One region of the Sphingomonas qilianensis genome, then DNA from elsewhere that is predicted to be linked to it. Evidence: predicted binding sites of a transcription regulator. Region 1 holds the regulator's gene; each other region holds the start of a gene.
What was found. The regulator LexA, encoded in region 1, represses DNA repair genes until DNA is damaged. The targets are predictions, from matches to a motif close to GTTCCNCNCTTGTTCT.
Positions count from the first base shown of each region.

Region 2: the regulator LexA is predicted to act here: its motif matches at 1,501-1,516, upstream of radA (DNA repair protein RadA).
Region 3: the regulator LexA is predicted to act here: its motif matches at 3,573-3,588, upstream of ABC969_RS04720 (Y-family DNA polymerase).

Region 1 is NZ_JBDIMF010000003.1:174,713-179,459, forward strand. It holds gene ABC969_RS09600 (ComEC/Rec2 family competence protein) at 1-1,243, shown strand, start outside; gene lexA (transcriptional repressor LexA) at 1,344-2,045, opposite strand; gene ABC969_RS09610 (molybdopterin molybdotransferase MoeA) at 2,100-3,281, opposite strand; gene ABC969_RS09615 (TonB-dependent receptor) at 3,535-4,747, shown strand, end outside.
Region 2 is NZ_JBDIMF010000003.1:6,601-11,347, reverse strand. It holds gene ABC969_RS08845 (CvpA family protein) at 1-41, opposite strand, end outside; gene radA (DNA repair protein RadA) at 104-1,480, opposite strand; gene ABC969_RS08835 (glycosyltransferase family 4 protein) at 1,722-2,870, shown strand; gene ABC969_RS08830 (PadR family transcriptional regulator) at 3,025-3,639, opposite strand; gene ABC969_RS08825 (replication-associated recombination protein A) at 3,902-4,747, shown strand, end outside.
Region 3 is NZ_JBDIMF010000001.1:970,414-975,160, reverse strand. It holds gene ABC969_RS04735 (ParA family protein) at 1-473, opposite strand, end outside; gene bla (subclass B3 metallo-beta-lactamase) at 700-1,599, shown strand; gene ABC969_RS04725 (hypothetical protein) at 1,662-2,171, opposite strand; gene ABC969_RS04720 (Y-family DNA polymerase) at 2,175-3,440, opposite strand; gene ABC969_RS04715 (acyl-CoA thioesterase) at 3,674-4,087, shown strand; gene ABC969_RS04710 (hypothetical protein) at 4,097-4,432, opposite strand; gene ABC969_RS04705 (DNA-deoxyinosine glycosylase) at 4,503-4,747, opposite strand, start outside.

The DNA of each region.
Region 1 (4,747 bases):
CGCCGCGGCGGCCGGGGCGGCGGCGGCGGTCGGATACACCATATTGACGGGCGCGCAGGTGCCGACGATCCGTTCGTGTGTCGCCGCCTTGCTGGTGCTGGTCGCGCTGGCGATGGGGCGCGAGGCGATGACGCTCAGGCTGGTCGCGGCGGGCGCGGTGGTCGTGCTGCTGCTGTGGCCCGAGGCACTGGCGGGGCCCAGTTTTCAGCTCTCGTTCGCCGCCATTACCGCCATCGTGGCGCTGCACGAGCATCCGCGCGTGACGGCATGGTTTGCCCCCCGTGGCGAAGGGCGGTTGCCGAAACTTGCCAGGTGGCTGGCGGCACTGGTGTTGACCGGCCTGGCAGTGGAGCTGGCGTTGATGCCGATCGCGCTGTTTCATTTTCACAAGACCGGTTTGTATGGCGCGCTGGCCAATATCGTGGCGATCCCGCTGACGACGTTCGTGGTGATGCCGCTGGAGGCGCTTTCGCTGGCGCTCGATGCGGTGGGGCTTGGGGCGCCGGGCTGGTGGCTGACGGATCATGCGCTGCGCTTGCTGTTGTGGATGGCACGGACGACGGCGGCCTTGCCGGGGTCGGTTGCCGCGTTGCCGGCGATGCCCGCGGCCGCGTTTGGGCTGATGGTAGCGGGTGGCTTGTGGCTCGCCTTGTGGCGGACACGGTGGCGACGGTTGGGGCTGGCGCCGCTGCTGGTGGGGCTGGGCTGGGCGCTGGTGGCACCGTCGCCGGACCTGCTGGTGACCGGCGACGGACGGCATGTTGCGGTGCGCACGGCGGAGGGCGGGCTGGCGATGCTGCGCGACCGGGTGGGGGACTACACCTCGGATATGCTGGCGGAGAATGGCGGGGTGGATGGCGCGCCGTTGCTGCTCGCCGAGCAGCCGGAGGCGCGGTGCACGCGGGATCTGTGTCTGATCGAGCGGGTGGCCGGCGGGCGGCGGTGGCGGGTTCTGGCGACGCGGAGTGCTTATCTCGTGCCGGTGCGGGAACTGCTCGCGGCGTGTCGCGACGCCGATATCGTGGTCAGCGAGCGGCGTCTGCCGCGGGGGTGTTCGGCGCGATGGCTGACCCTGGATCGGCCGATGCTGGCGCGCACCGGGGGCGTGGCGATCGCGTTGGCGCACGGCATGGTGCGGACGGTGCGGGCGCCGGGGGATCGGCATCCGTGGCGGCTCCCGCCCTCCCTAAAACAAAACCACCTTTTCAAAGGCACTCGCCCGGCGCGGACCGGGGTCCGGTAGCATCACTAAAGTGACCCGGCCTTTGCCAATTACCGCGTCCGCCACTTCTGGGGCCCGGCCTCCGCCAGGAAAGCGCGAAACTCGGAAAGCTAGGCGAAGGTTAGTCGTAGCGGCGCAGCAATCCGGCGAGCTTGCCCTGCACACGGACCTGCTGCGGCGCGTAACGCTGGGGATCGTAAGCGCGGTTGGCGGGATCGAGCCGGACCATGGCACCTTCGCGACGGAAATATTTGAGCGTCGCCTCGGCATCCTCGATCAGCGCGACGACGATCTCGCCATCGCGGGCCACGTCCTGCCGACGGATCAGCGCGTAATCGCCATCCAGAATGCCGGCCTCGACCATCGAATCGCCCGACACTTCGAGCGCATAATGATCGCCCTTGCCGAGCAAGGCTGCGGGCACCGAAAGCATTGCACTACTCTCGAACGCCTCGATCGGCAGACCGGCAGCGATGCGGCCGTGCAACGGAATTTCGATCACGTCGTTGGCCGGTTCGGGGCGCGAATGTTGAGAAAGTTGAGACGCTGGCGACATTGCCGGCGACATTGGCGCGGCCGTCTTCCTGGTCAGCTTCACCACATCCCCGCGCTCGGGCATCTTGAGCACTTCAAGCGCGCGCGCGCGATTGGGCAGGCGACGGATGAACTGACGTTCTTCGAGCGCGCTGATCAGGCGGTGCACGCCCGACTTGGATTTGAGATCGAGCGCATCCTTCATTTCCTCGAACGAGGGCGACACGCCGGTTTCCTCCAGGCGATCACTGATGAAGCAGATAAGCTCGTGCTGCTTGCGCGTTAGCATTGCGTTCCTCCGTCAGAACAGACGCGGAACCTTTATGGAACAGTTTCCATCAAGTCAAGCCAGGATAAGGATTTCCGCCGAGTCGCCAATTTGCGCTGCCGCCGCCTGCGGCGGGCGCAGGATCAGGCAGGTAGCGCGGGCCAGCGTGCGCAGCATCGAACTGTCCTGGATGGTCGAGGCGAAAGCCTGCCCGTCGCGCAATTCGCCGCGCAGATAATCGGTGCGGTGGTCGTTGGCGGGGAGCGGCTCGCCGAGCGGCGCGGCGATGGTGGTCGGCAGCGGATCGCGCGCACCGGACATCATGGCGATCAACGGCAGCAGAAAGAGCTGCGCGGTGACGAAGGCGGAGACAGGGTTGCCGGGCAGGCCGAGCACGACCGCGCCACCCAGCCGGCCGGCCATCATCGGCTTGCCGGGGCGCAGCGCGATCTTCCAGAAATCGAGGCTGCCGCCGGCGGCGTCGAGCGCGGGGCGGACGAGATCGTGATCGCCGACCGAGGCGCCACCGGTCGTCACGAGAATATCCGCATCGATCCCGGCAAAGGCGGCGGTCATGATCGCGAGGTCGTCGGGGATGATGCCGAGATCGATCACCTCGACGGGGAGCGCGGCCAGCATCGCGGCGAGCATCAGCCCGTTGGATTCGGGGAGCTGGCCGGGGGCGAGATCGCGCCCGGCGGGGACCAGCTCATCGCCGGTGGCGGCGATCGCTACGCGCAGCCGCCGGGCGACGGGCAGCACGCCATGGCCGCCGATCGCGGTGACGGCGAGGCGGGCGGGCGTAAGCCGCTCGCCCTTGGCGACCAGCACGTCGCCGTCGTGGAAATCGAGCCCTTGCACGCGGACATTGCCGCCGTGGCGGCGCGGGCCATCACCCGTCAGGTGGATCGTGTCGCCCTCGCGCGAGGCTTCTTCCTGCACCAGCACGCTGTCGGCGCCGTCGGGCATGGCCGCGCCGGTGAAGATGCGCACCGTCTCGCCCGCCGCCATCGTGCCGGCAAAGGGACGCCCCGCAGCGCTCTCGCCGATCAGCGCGAAGGGGCCGGGGCGGTCGGCATAGCGGATGGCATAGCCATCCATGGCGGAAAGATCGCTGGCGGGCTGGGTGCGGCGGGCCAGCACGTCGGCAGCGGCCCAGCGGCCAACGGCAGCGGCGAGCGGCACGGTTTCCGTCGTGATGGCGGGGGCGAGCGCGAACAGGCGCGCTTGCGCGTCGGCGACGGGAAGCAGGGTCATGCCATTGCCTATCGCGCGGCGCGGGCAAAGGTCCAGCAGCATCTGCCAGACAACAGTGTGGCGTCGATCACACAGTGCGACACTATTGCTGGCCTGTTGCTGGGGCGTCACGAATCCGTCTTATTGGCCGCCTAGGGCCGCGCCAAGCGCAAGGCATCGTCTTTCCACCTCACCATGTCGGCACCGGTCAACGGTGGCGAAATGCCGTGCGCGCCGCTGTGCATCAACGATCTACGCCCTGGGGGGACACGCAATGTTCAACACGACCGTCATCAAATCGACCCTGCTCGTCGGCGCTGCCTTTGGCGCGCTGCTGAGTGCGACGACCGCGTCGGCACAGAATGCGCCCGACGTGGCAGTGAGCGATGCCGGCACGGACAGCGATCTGGGCGAGGTCGTGGTGACAGCGGAGCGCCGCTCGGAGAATTTGCAGAAGGTGCCGGTGTCGGTCGCCGTGGTCGGTGGCGATTCGCTGCGCGATTTCCAGAGCGGAGGCGAAGACATTCTGAGCCTCGCCGGCCGCGTACCGGGCCTGTATGCGGAAAGCACCACGGGGCGCATCTTCCCGCGCTTTTACATTCGCGGCCTGGGCAATATCGATTTCTATCTCGGCGCGTCGCAGCCCGTGTCGATCATCCAGGACGATGTCGTGCTCGAGCATGTCGTGCTGAAATCGAACCCGGTGTTCGACGTGCAGCAGGTGGAAGTGCTGCGCGGGCCGCAGGGCTCGCTATTCGGTCGCAACACGACCGCGGGCATCATCAAGTTCGACACGATCCGGCCCAGCCAGACGTTCGAAGGCCGCGGCACGGCATCCTATGGCAGCTACAACACGATCACGGCGGATGCCGGCATTGGTGGCCCGATCGTGGCCGACAAGATCGCGTTCCGCCTGTCCGGCCTGTACCAGCATCGCGACGACTGGGTGGACAATACGTTCGCCGGCACCGGGCCTGACGGCACCAAGGGCGGCAAGAACGCGCTGGGCGGGTTCGACGAGAAGGACGTGCGGCTGCAATTGCTGTTCACGCCGACCGACACGCTGAGCATCAACGTCTCGGGCCATGCGCGCGATTACAAGGGCACATCGACGATCTTCCATCGCGGCGCGCTGGTGCGCGGATCGAACAATATCCAGCGCGAACCGCGTTACAGCGTCGCGCTCGACGAAGCGGTCGGCAACCCGCAGGCCTACAAGACCTATGGCGCGTCGGTGAATGCGGCATGGGATTTCGGCGCGGCGACGCTGACGTCGATCACCGCTTACGAGACGACCAAGGGCTATAGCCGCGGCGATACCGATGGCGGCACGACGGTGCGCTTCCCGACCGGCAATCCCGGGCAAAGCCAGGGGCGCATCCGCGATCTCGATCAGTGGACGCAGGAACTGCGCCTTTCCAGCAACGGCGACACCGATTTCAAATGGCAGATCGGCGGCTTCTATTTCGACCAGCGCGACGACACCG
Region 2 (4,747 bases), 170 kb from region 1:
ACGACGACCAAGACGATGATGTCGAGTGCGGATAATCCCATGCGCGTACCAGTCCCCAATTCCCACCGTTCATCCGGTAGATAGAGGCGAGACGGGAGCGGCGCTACCCACGCCCCAGCATATGATCGACGAAAGCGCCGAGCGTTCTGAACCCGGTGAGGCTGAGCGGTGTCTTCTCATCCACCAATGCCGAGGGCACCAGCGCGCGCTCGAAGCCGAGTTTGCCCGCTTCCTTCAAGCGCAGCGCGCCATGCGCCACCGGCCGCAGCTCGCCCGACAAGGCAATCTCGCCAAACGCCACCGCATCCACCGGCACCGGTCGCTCGGACAACGCCGAGACGAGCGCCGCCGCCACCGCCAGATCCGCCGCCGGATCCTGCACGCGGTATCCGCCGGCGATGTTGAGATATACTTCCGAGGTCGAGAAGCTGAGGCCACAGCGCGCCTCCAGCACCGCCAGCACCATTGCCAGCCGGCCTGAGTCCCAGCCGACCACCGCGCGCCTTGGGGTGGCGCCGCTGGCCAGTCGCACCACCAGCGCCTGAATCTCCACCAGCACCGGGCGCGTGCCTTCCAGCGCGGGGAACACCGTCGTCCCCGTCACGCTTTCATCGCGCTGCGTCAGGAACAGCGCGCTCGGATTGGCGATCTCGGCCAGCCCCTCCGCGACCATCGCGAACACGCCGATCTCATCGGTGCCGCCGAAGCGGTTCTTGATCGCGCGCAGGATACGATATTGGTGGCTGCGCTCGCCCTCGAAGCTCAGCACGGTATCCACCATATGCTCGAGCACACGCGGCCCGGCGATCGAGCCGTCCTTGGTAACGTGCCCGACCAGCACCACGGCGGTGCCGCGTTCCTTGGCGAAGCGGATCAATTCCTGCGCCGAGGCACGCACCTGGCTCACCGTCCCCGGCGCGCCTTCGATCAGGTCACTGTGCATCGTTTGGATCGAATCGATCACCAGCAGATCGGGGGGCGTACTTTGCCCCAAGGTGGTCAGGATATCGCGCGTCGATGTCGCCGCCGCCAGTTGCACCGGCGCATTGCCCAGCCCCAGCCGCCGCGCGCGCAGCCGCACCTGGTCCGCCGCTTCCTCGCCCGAGACATAGGCGACCGCGCGCCCGGCCAGCGCCATCTTCGCCGCCGCCTGCAGCAGCAGCGTCGATTTGCCGATCCCCGGATCGCCGCCGATCAGCGTCGCGGATCCTTCGACGAAGCCGCCGCCCAGCGCGCGATCGAGCTCGGCAATGCCGCTCGCCATGCGCTCGGGCAGCGCGATCTCGGCATCCAGCCCGACCAGCTGAAACGATCGCCCGCCCGATTGCAGATTATGCTTGGCCTGAAACGGCGTGACGGTCCCGCCGCCCACCTCTTCGACCAGCGTGTTCCACTCGGAGCAATCGGCGCACTGCCCGGCCCAGCGATGCGATACCGAACCACATGATTGGCAGACATAGCGTTTCTGGGGTTTGGCCATGATGATCGCATAACAGCATGAGAACGATAGGGGAACAGTATCGCCGCGCATTCATTGATCCCGCTTCCTGGAAGGAAGAGGAGGGCGGCGAGCGCAGCGAGCGTGGGAGCGCCAGGAGTCTCGCCCCCCGCGGCACCCCCAGCACGACCGTCACGCGCGCGAAATGCGAAAAATCGCCACGCGCCACACGGCAGCGCGGAGATAGTCACATCGCATGGCATTCGCTATGCACCCCCGCACCATGCAGCCGACGGACCTCCGTGTCGCCATTTTCAGCGGCAATTATAATTATACGCGCGATGGCGCCAATCAGGCGCTGAACCTGCTCGTGCGCCATCTGCTGGCGCGCGGCGTGCAGGTGCGCGTCTATTCGCCGACCAGCCGCCGCCCCGCCTTCGCGCCCGCCGGCGATCTGGTCAGCGTGCCGGCGATCAAGCTGCCGGGGCGCGCCGAATATAAGATGGCGCGTGGCGTTCCCGCCGCGATCCGCCGTGACATCGCCGCGTTCGCGCCAAACATCATCCATGTCGCCGCGCCCGAGCTGCTCGGCCACCGCGCGGTCAGTTATGCGCGCCGCCACGGCATCGCGTCGATCGCCTCGCTGCACACACGCTTCGAAACCTATCCTGCCTATTACCATCTCGGCTTCGTCGTGCCGCTGATGATCCACCTGCTGACGCGCTTCTACAACCGCGTCGATCAGGTGGTGGTGCCCAGCCCCAGCATCGCCACGTTGCTGCGGGAATGGGGGGTGACCACGCCGATCGGCATCTGGTCACGCGGTATCGATCACGATCGCTTCAACCCCGCGCGCCGCGATCTCGGCTGGCGCCGTGCGCTTGGCATCGCGGATCAGGATCGGGTCGTCGGTTTCCTTGGCCGGCTGGTCAAGGAAAAGGGCCTCGACGTGTTCGCCGACGTCGTCACCGAACTCAAGCGCCGCGGCGTCGCGCACAAGGTGTTGATCGTCGGCAAAGGCCCGGCGCAGGAATGGTTCGCCGAGCGCGTGCCCGAGGCGATCTTCGCCGGCTTCCTTTCCGGTGACGATCTTGGCCGCGCGGTTGCCTCAATGGATGTATTCTTCAATCCCAGCGTCACCGAGACGTTCGGCAACGTGACGACCGAGGCGATGGCGTGCGGCGTGCCCGTGGTCGCGGCGCGCGCCACCGGTGCGGTCGATCTGATCGACGATGGCGTGGACGGCTATCTCGTCCCCCCGCGCGACGTGGGCGCCTATGCCGATGCCATCACCAAGCTGGTCGATAACGATGACGCCCGCCGCGCGGCCGGCGCGGCGGGCCATGCCAAGGCGGCGGGCTATCAATGGGACAAGGCCAATGAGAGCGTGATCGAGGCCTATCTCGAGGTGCTTAAGCGGCAGGCTGGCTGACCAGTCACCATGTCATCCCAGCGAAAGCTGGGATCTCAAGCGGCGAGGGCGCACCGTGAGCGGCACGAGACCCCAGCTTTCGCTGGGGTGACGTGATCTGGTGGCGACGGCCGCCATCACCGCGTCGGCACCGACGCGGTGGCGGTGACCGCGCTCATTTCAGCCGCTCGATCTTCTGCGCCACCTCGTCGAGCAACGCCGCCACGTCATGCAACCGATCGGCATCGAGCTCGCCCGCCATCAGCCGCTGCTGCAGCACGTGGCGCAGATTGCCCATCGCGCGCCGGATCGGCCCGCCATCGGTGCGCTGCCGCTCCGCGCCAAGCTCGGCCAGGCGTGCGAACAATGCCTCGACCTCCGCCTCCCGCTCGGTCAGCAAGGCCTGCCCCTCGGTCGTGATGGCGAACTGCTTCTTGGCGCCATCGGCCTTCTGTTCGTCGATCAGGCCCATATCGTCGAGCATCGTGATCGTGGGATAGATCACACCCGGGCTCGGCGCATAGGCGCCGCCGCTGCGCTGCTCGATCTCGCGGATCAGGTCGTAACCGTGGCGCGGCTGCTCCTGGATCAGCTTGAGCAGAACCAGGCGAAGCTCGCCCGAATCGAACATCCGCCGCCCGCGCCCGGGGCCACGCCCGCCGCCACGACCGTCGTCACCCCAGCGCACGCTGAACCCGCCGCTGCCACCAAAGCCGCGCCCGCCAAATCCGCCGCCATGGCGCATCCCATGTTTGCCATGGCACCCATGGCCACCCCGCTGAAAAATCATCATTAGAAATATCCTCATACCGATTCGATATGCTCAAGATATATCTTAGATGCTTTTACGCAAGAGCTGCCGCCATATCTTGTCCGAGATAGAGTCGGCATGGCGGGTGGTGAGGCGGCGTCCGCGGGCCTATCTTCGTCACAATGCCCGATCTCAGCCCCCTTCGATCGCCCTGCCGATCTGACAACGCAGTCAGACGCGCCTTGCGCCGCTCCCCCTCGGCAAAGCCCGTTGGACCGTTCCGGCTGGGAGCGCGGCCGCGTTGACCGCCTCGCTATTCTCCAACACTACGCGTCGTCCGTTGGCGGATGAGTTGCGCCCGCAGCATATATCCGAGGTCATCGGCCAAGAGCACCTGCTGGGCCCCGCCGCGCCGCTGGGTATCATGTTGGCCAACCAGCAGCTGTCGTCCTTTATCCTGTGGGGCCCGCCAGGGGTCGGCAAGACGACGATCTCGCGGCTCATCGCCCTGGATGCCGGTTATGAGTTCATCCAGCTCTCCGCCGTCTCGACCGGGATCGTCGATCTCCGCCGAACCTTGGCCAAAGCGTCCGATCTCCGCGCCTCCGCCGGCAAGGCCACCGTCGCGTTCATCGACGAGTTACACCGCTTTTCGCGCCCCGTGCAGGATGCGCTGTTGCCCGCGGTCGAAGATGGCACGATCGTGCTTATCGGCGCCACCACGGAAAACCCCAGTTTCAGCCTCGTCTCGGCGCTTCTCTCACGCGCCAAGGTGTTCACGCTTAATCGGCTGAGCAATGCGCAGCTTGGCACAGTGGTCGAGCGGGCCGAGCGCCACATCGGAAAGTCGCTCCCGTTGACCGCCGACGCGCATCAGGCCTTGCTGGCCATGGCGGACGGCGACGCGCGCTACCTGCTCGGCCTGTGCGAAACGCTGTTCCTGCTCGACGAGTCCGCACTGCTCGATGTCCCGGCCTTGTCAGCCGTCGTCCAGACCCGGGCGCCGCTCTATGACAAAGGCCAAGAAGAGCATTTCAATCTGCTTAGCTGCTTCCACAAGAGTTTGCGCGGCAGCGATGTCGACGCATCGATGTATTGGGCGGCCCGGATGCTGCAGGGGGGCGAGGACCCTGCGGTGATCTTTCGT
Region 3 (4,747 bases), on a different contig from region 1:
ACCTCGGCGAAGGCGCGTTCGGAAAGCGGCGAGGGGATCACCGGCACGACGATCAGATCCGCCGCGCGCATCACCTGATCGCTGGTTTCGGTGAGGCCGGGGGGGCAATCGAGCAGCACGCGGTCATAGCTTTTGCGCAGCCCCGTGAGCAATTTGGCCAGCCGCTTCTTCTTGTCGAGCGTGTGAAACAGCAGATCGAGCCCGCGCAGCGAGGCATCGGCAGGCAGCAGATCGAGCCGCTCGATCTCGGTGCGACGGATCAGTTTCTCGGGCTCGAGATCCCTGGAGAACACCGCCTGCGCCTGTTCCTTGGCCCGTGCTCCCGACAGCAGATAGCTGGAGGCAGCCTGCGGATCGAGATCCCACAACAGGGTGCGCCGCGACGACTGCGTGGCCGCTGCCCAGGCGAGATTGACGGCAAGCGTGGTTTTCCCGACACCGCCCTTGAGGCTGTAGATAGCGATCGTCGACATGGCCGTATCGTGGCGGAGCAATTGGGCAGGCGCAAGACGGTCGGCATGCCTAAACGGCCGCGTGATCGTGCGCGATGGCTTCGGTGATCCAGCCGCGGAACGCCGTCATGGCAGGCGTGTCGGGCTGCTGTCGAGAAATGATGCTTGGTCACGATCCGCTGTTAGAGGCAATTTACCGATATTGATCCGGGTGAGGTGAGCGATGAGACGGATAGCGTGGCGCGGCATGAGCTTGGTTGGGGTGCTGGCGGTAGCGGGGGCGGGGGGCGCCGCATCCAACGGCGATGATCCGTTGCTGCGCCCGATCGCGGGCGATTATGCCGCGCGCTGGTTGTCTCCTCAGCCGCCGACGCGCATCTTCGGTAACAGCTATCTGGTCGGCTTCGGTGGCCTCAATGTCGCGCTGATCCGCACGCAGGCGGGGCTGATCCTGATCGACGGGGCAGTGCCCCAGGCAGTGCCGGCGATCGAGCGCAATATTCGCGCGCTTGGCTTCAAGCTCGGCGACGTCAAATATATTCTCAGCACCGAACCGCATTACGATCATGCCGGCGGCCTCGCAGCGCTGGCCCGCGATACCGGAGCGACGGTGGTGGCGAGCGGCGCGGCGGCGGCGGTGTTGCGGCGCGGGCGAAGTGGGGCGGGCGATCCGCAGGCGGCACAACTGCCGCCATTCCCGCCGGTTCAGCGGCTACGCATCGTGCGCGATGGCGCGCAGCTGAAGCTGGGTGACACGATCGTCACCGCGCATGCGACGCCCGGGCATACCGCCGGCAGCATGAGCTGGGCGTGGCGATCGTGCGAGGGCGCTCAGTGTGCCGCGGTGGTATTTGCCTCCAGCCTCAATCCGGTGGCGGCGGAGGGTTACCGCTTCTCCGATCCGGCGCATGCGGCGGTGGTGGCGGCATTTCGCGGGACGTTCGCGACGTTGCGGGCGATGCCCTGCGACATCCTGCTGACGGCACATCCCGACCAGTCGGGCGGTGACGTCGCCTTTGCGCGCTTGCAGCAGCAACGGACGCCGAACCCGTTTGTGGATCCGGGGGCCTGCCGAGCCTATGTCAGAAAATTTGAGCGGCTGCTCGATAAGCGCTTGGCCAAAGAGCGCGGTATGCCGCGCGGCTGATAAGCGGCAAAAAAAGCCAGCGGATCGCTCCGCCGGCCGATATTGTCGTCAACCGTGTGCGATCAGCCCTTGCAGGTGAAATCGCCCTTGCCCGGCTGGGTGATCTTGGCGCTGGTCGGCGTGCCGGTCAGCGTCCAGCCTTCGCCGGTCAGCGGCTCGCCCGCGGTCGCCGCAGTGACGGTGACCGGGGTGCCGCCCTTTTCGGTGCGCACGCGCGCCTGCTTGTCGCCTTCAAAGAAGGTGACGAAGAACAGCACGTTGCCCGGCTGGCAGCGCATCGACTTCTCGGCCTTGATCGCCGGCGGCAGTTCGACGGGCGCGCGGTTCGCGATCGCTGCGGCCTGCGGGTCTTCAGACACGCTGGAGACGACCTCGGGGGTCTTGTTGTCACAAGCCGTCAGCGCCAGGAGCGCGACAGCGGCGAGGCTGGGGAGCATGATTTTCATTACGGCCGCTGCTTCGCGCACGCGAAGGAAAACGTCAAGCGCAGGTACGGAAACCGTGCGTTTGATCGTGTGCAGTGCAATAATTATTGCTTTTGTTTGCGGCTCGTTGAGGCGCCGCCGCGCCACCGCCTATTCGTGAAATTCATCGAGATCGGGAATGCGGCCAAAAGCGATCTTGGTGCCGACGCGATCGATGCGGCCGCCCGATTGCGGGCCGAGGCTGACCGCGTTGCGACCGAACTTCTCGTTGATGCGATCCATTGCCCGACTGAGCGATAAGGTGCGCGTTTCGCGCGCCAGCGGATCGTCAGGATCGAGCAGGCCGAACAGGCTGGCCTGTTCCGCGCCGACCGGCTCGATCTCAGACAAGGTAACGCCGATCATGCGGATCTGGAAATCACCCGGCCGCGCGCGTCCGGCGGCAACCAATTGCGGGAACAGCGCGTCCAGCGCGGCGAGCACGGCGAAGCTATCCTGCGTGGGGGAAAGCTTGCGGCTGGCGCGCCACGACGATTTATCATGCTCGAAGCGGGCGTGGAGCACGAGCAGGCGGCTGCGATAGCCCTTGCGGCGCAGCCGGCTGGTGGCCTTGAGCGCAAGCCGGCGCGCGGTGAGCCGCACCGGCTCGACCCCGCGCTTGCCCGGCGAGAGCACGTGGCTGTGCCCGATGCTGCGGCTCTGCGTAGCCTTTTCGGGCAGATCGACGCCGTGGAGCAGATACCACAGCCGATCGCCATTGGTGCCGCCCCAGGCGCTGCCGGCGTCGCGCGGGCGGCGCTCGCAATATTGCCTAATGTCGTTGATGCCGTCCTGCGCCAGGCGCCGCTCCATCTTCGCGCCGATGCCGCAGATATCGCGCAGCGGCATGTCGTAAAGCCGCTGCGGCAGCGATTCGGCGTGGAGCACGATCAGCCCGTCGGGCTTCTGCATGTCCGACGCCAGCTTGGCGAGCAACCGGTTGGGGGCGATGCCGACCGAACTGGTCAGACATTCGCCGATATTGGCGCGGATCCCCGCCTTGATGCGGTGCGCAAGCGCAGTGGCTGCCTCCAGGCTGTTCTCGTTATCGAGCAGGCGACAGGCGACTTCATCGATCGAACAGACCTTGGTGACCGGGATGTGGCGCCAGATCTCCGCAACGATGGCGTCATGGAAAATGACATATTGATCATGGCGGGCAGGGGTGACGATCAGATCACGGCACAGCCGCTTTGCCTCCCACACCGGCGTGCCGGTGGAAATGCCGTAGCGTTTGGCCTCGATGCTGGCGGCAATCGCCACGGTGGTGTCGCTGTCGACCGGCGCGACGAGAATCGGTTTGCCGCGGAGCGCGGGATCGAGCTGCTGCTCGACGCTGGCGAAATAGGAATTGAGATCCAGGAACAGCCAGCGCAACGGGCGCGGTGGAAAGGAGTGCGCGACGGGCGGAAAGTCACGAAAGTCGCACGGACTCGCGTGCGCGCGCGCAACTGCGCACGAATCCTGAGGCAGCGGAGTGGCGTACGACTCGATCAAACGGTCCATAGCAGAACAATAGCAGAACATATGGCGGTAGGACAGTGGCGCGCGCCGGGCGCAGTCATCATCCGGAAACGTGAAATTCATCGCGCGGTAATGCATTAGCTGCTATGCGCTGCGGCGTGAGTACAGCAATCCCCCATAGCTTCCCGATCGGGATCGACCCCGCCGACATCGACTTCATGGGTCATGTCAACAATGCCTCCTACCTAAAATGGGTGCAGGACGCGGTGGTCAGCCACTGGCAGCGCTTTGCCCCGGCCGAAGCGGTGGCAGCGAATCTGTGGGTGGCGCTCAAGCACGAGATCACTTATCGCAAGCCCACCTTTCTCGATGACGAGGTGGTCGCCACGGTGTTGCTCGAAAAGGTCCAGGGCGCGCGCGCTTTCTACCAGACGATCATCAAGCGTGGCGAGGAAGTGCTGGCCGAAGTGCAATCCAGCTGGTGCTGTGTCGATGCCAAGACGCATCGCCCGGCGCGGATCGCGCAGAATGTGGCGGATCGGTTCTTTCGCAAGGATTGAGGCTGGCGCTCACCGCCGCAGTGGAATTTTGCGCAGCTTGAAACCGGTCACCTTGGTGCCGTAGGTGCATTCGAACGACTGGCGCGCGGCGCCGTCGCCGGCTGTGCCCCATATCTTGATCTTGTTGATCGCGACCTGTTGCATGTCGATGATGTGCACCGCGCCGTAGCGCGCGGCCTGGGCGCTGCAGGCGTCGCGCGCGTTGGGCGCGAGCGCGCTATTGTCCTGCGGCGCGGCGCGCGTGCCCCGCACCGCCATGCCGACCGCGCTCGTCGCAATTCCCGCAACGCAACCGCCGAGCGATACGGTGCTGATGAGCAGACCGCAGACTTGCAGGGGGTTCATGCGCGATCCTTGTCGGTCGGGTAGGGTGCGCAGCTTATGGCGCCGGCCCCGGTGGCACAACTCATCCGCGTCACAGCATGTCGCGCAGGCCGCGCCACGACGCCAGCTTGGCCTTGATCCCGATCGTGTGGAGCGGGCTGCTCGATGGCAGTGCGATCAGCGCCGCTTGCGTCTGGCCGGCAAGCTGGCGACTGCCGTGGCGGAAGGACGTGGCGCCATTGAACGCGATTGCGCGAAGATCGGGCAGGGTGGCGACCAGCCCGGGCAGATCGTTGCCGATCAGGTCGCGCATCGCCGCGTCGGTGCTGCCGGCGC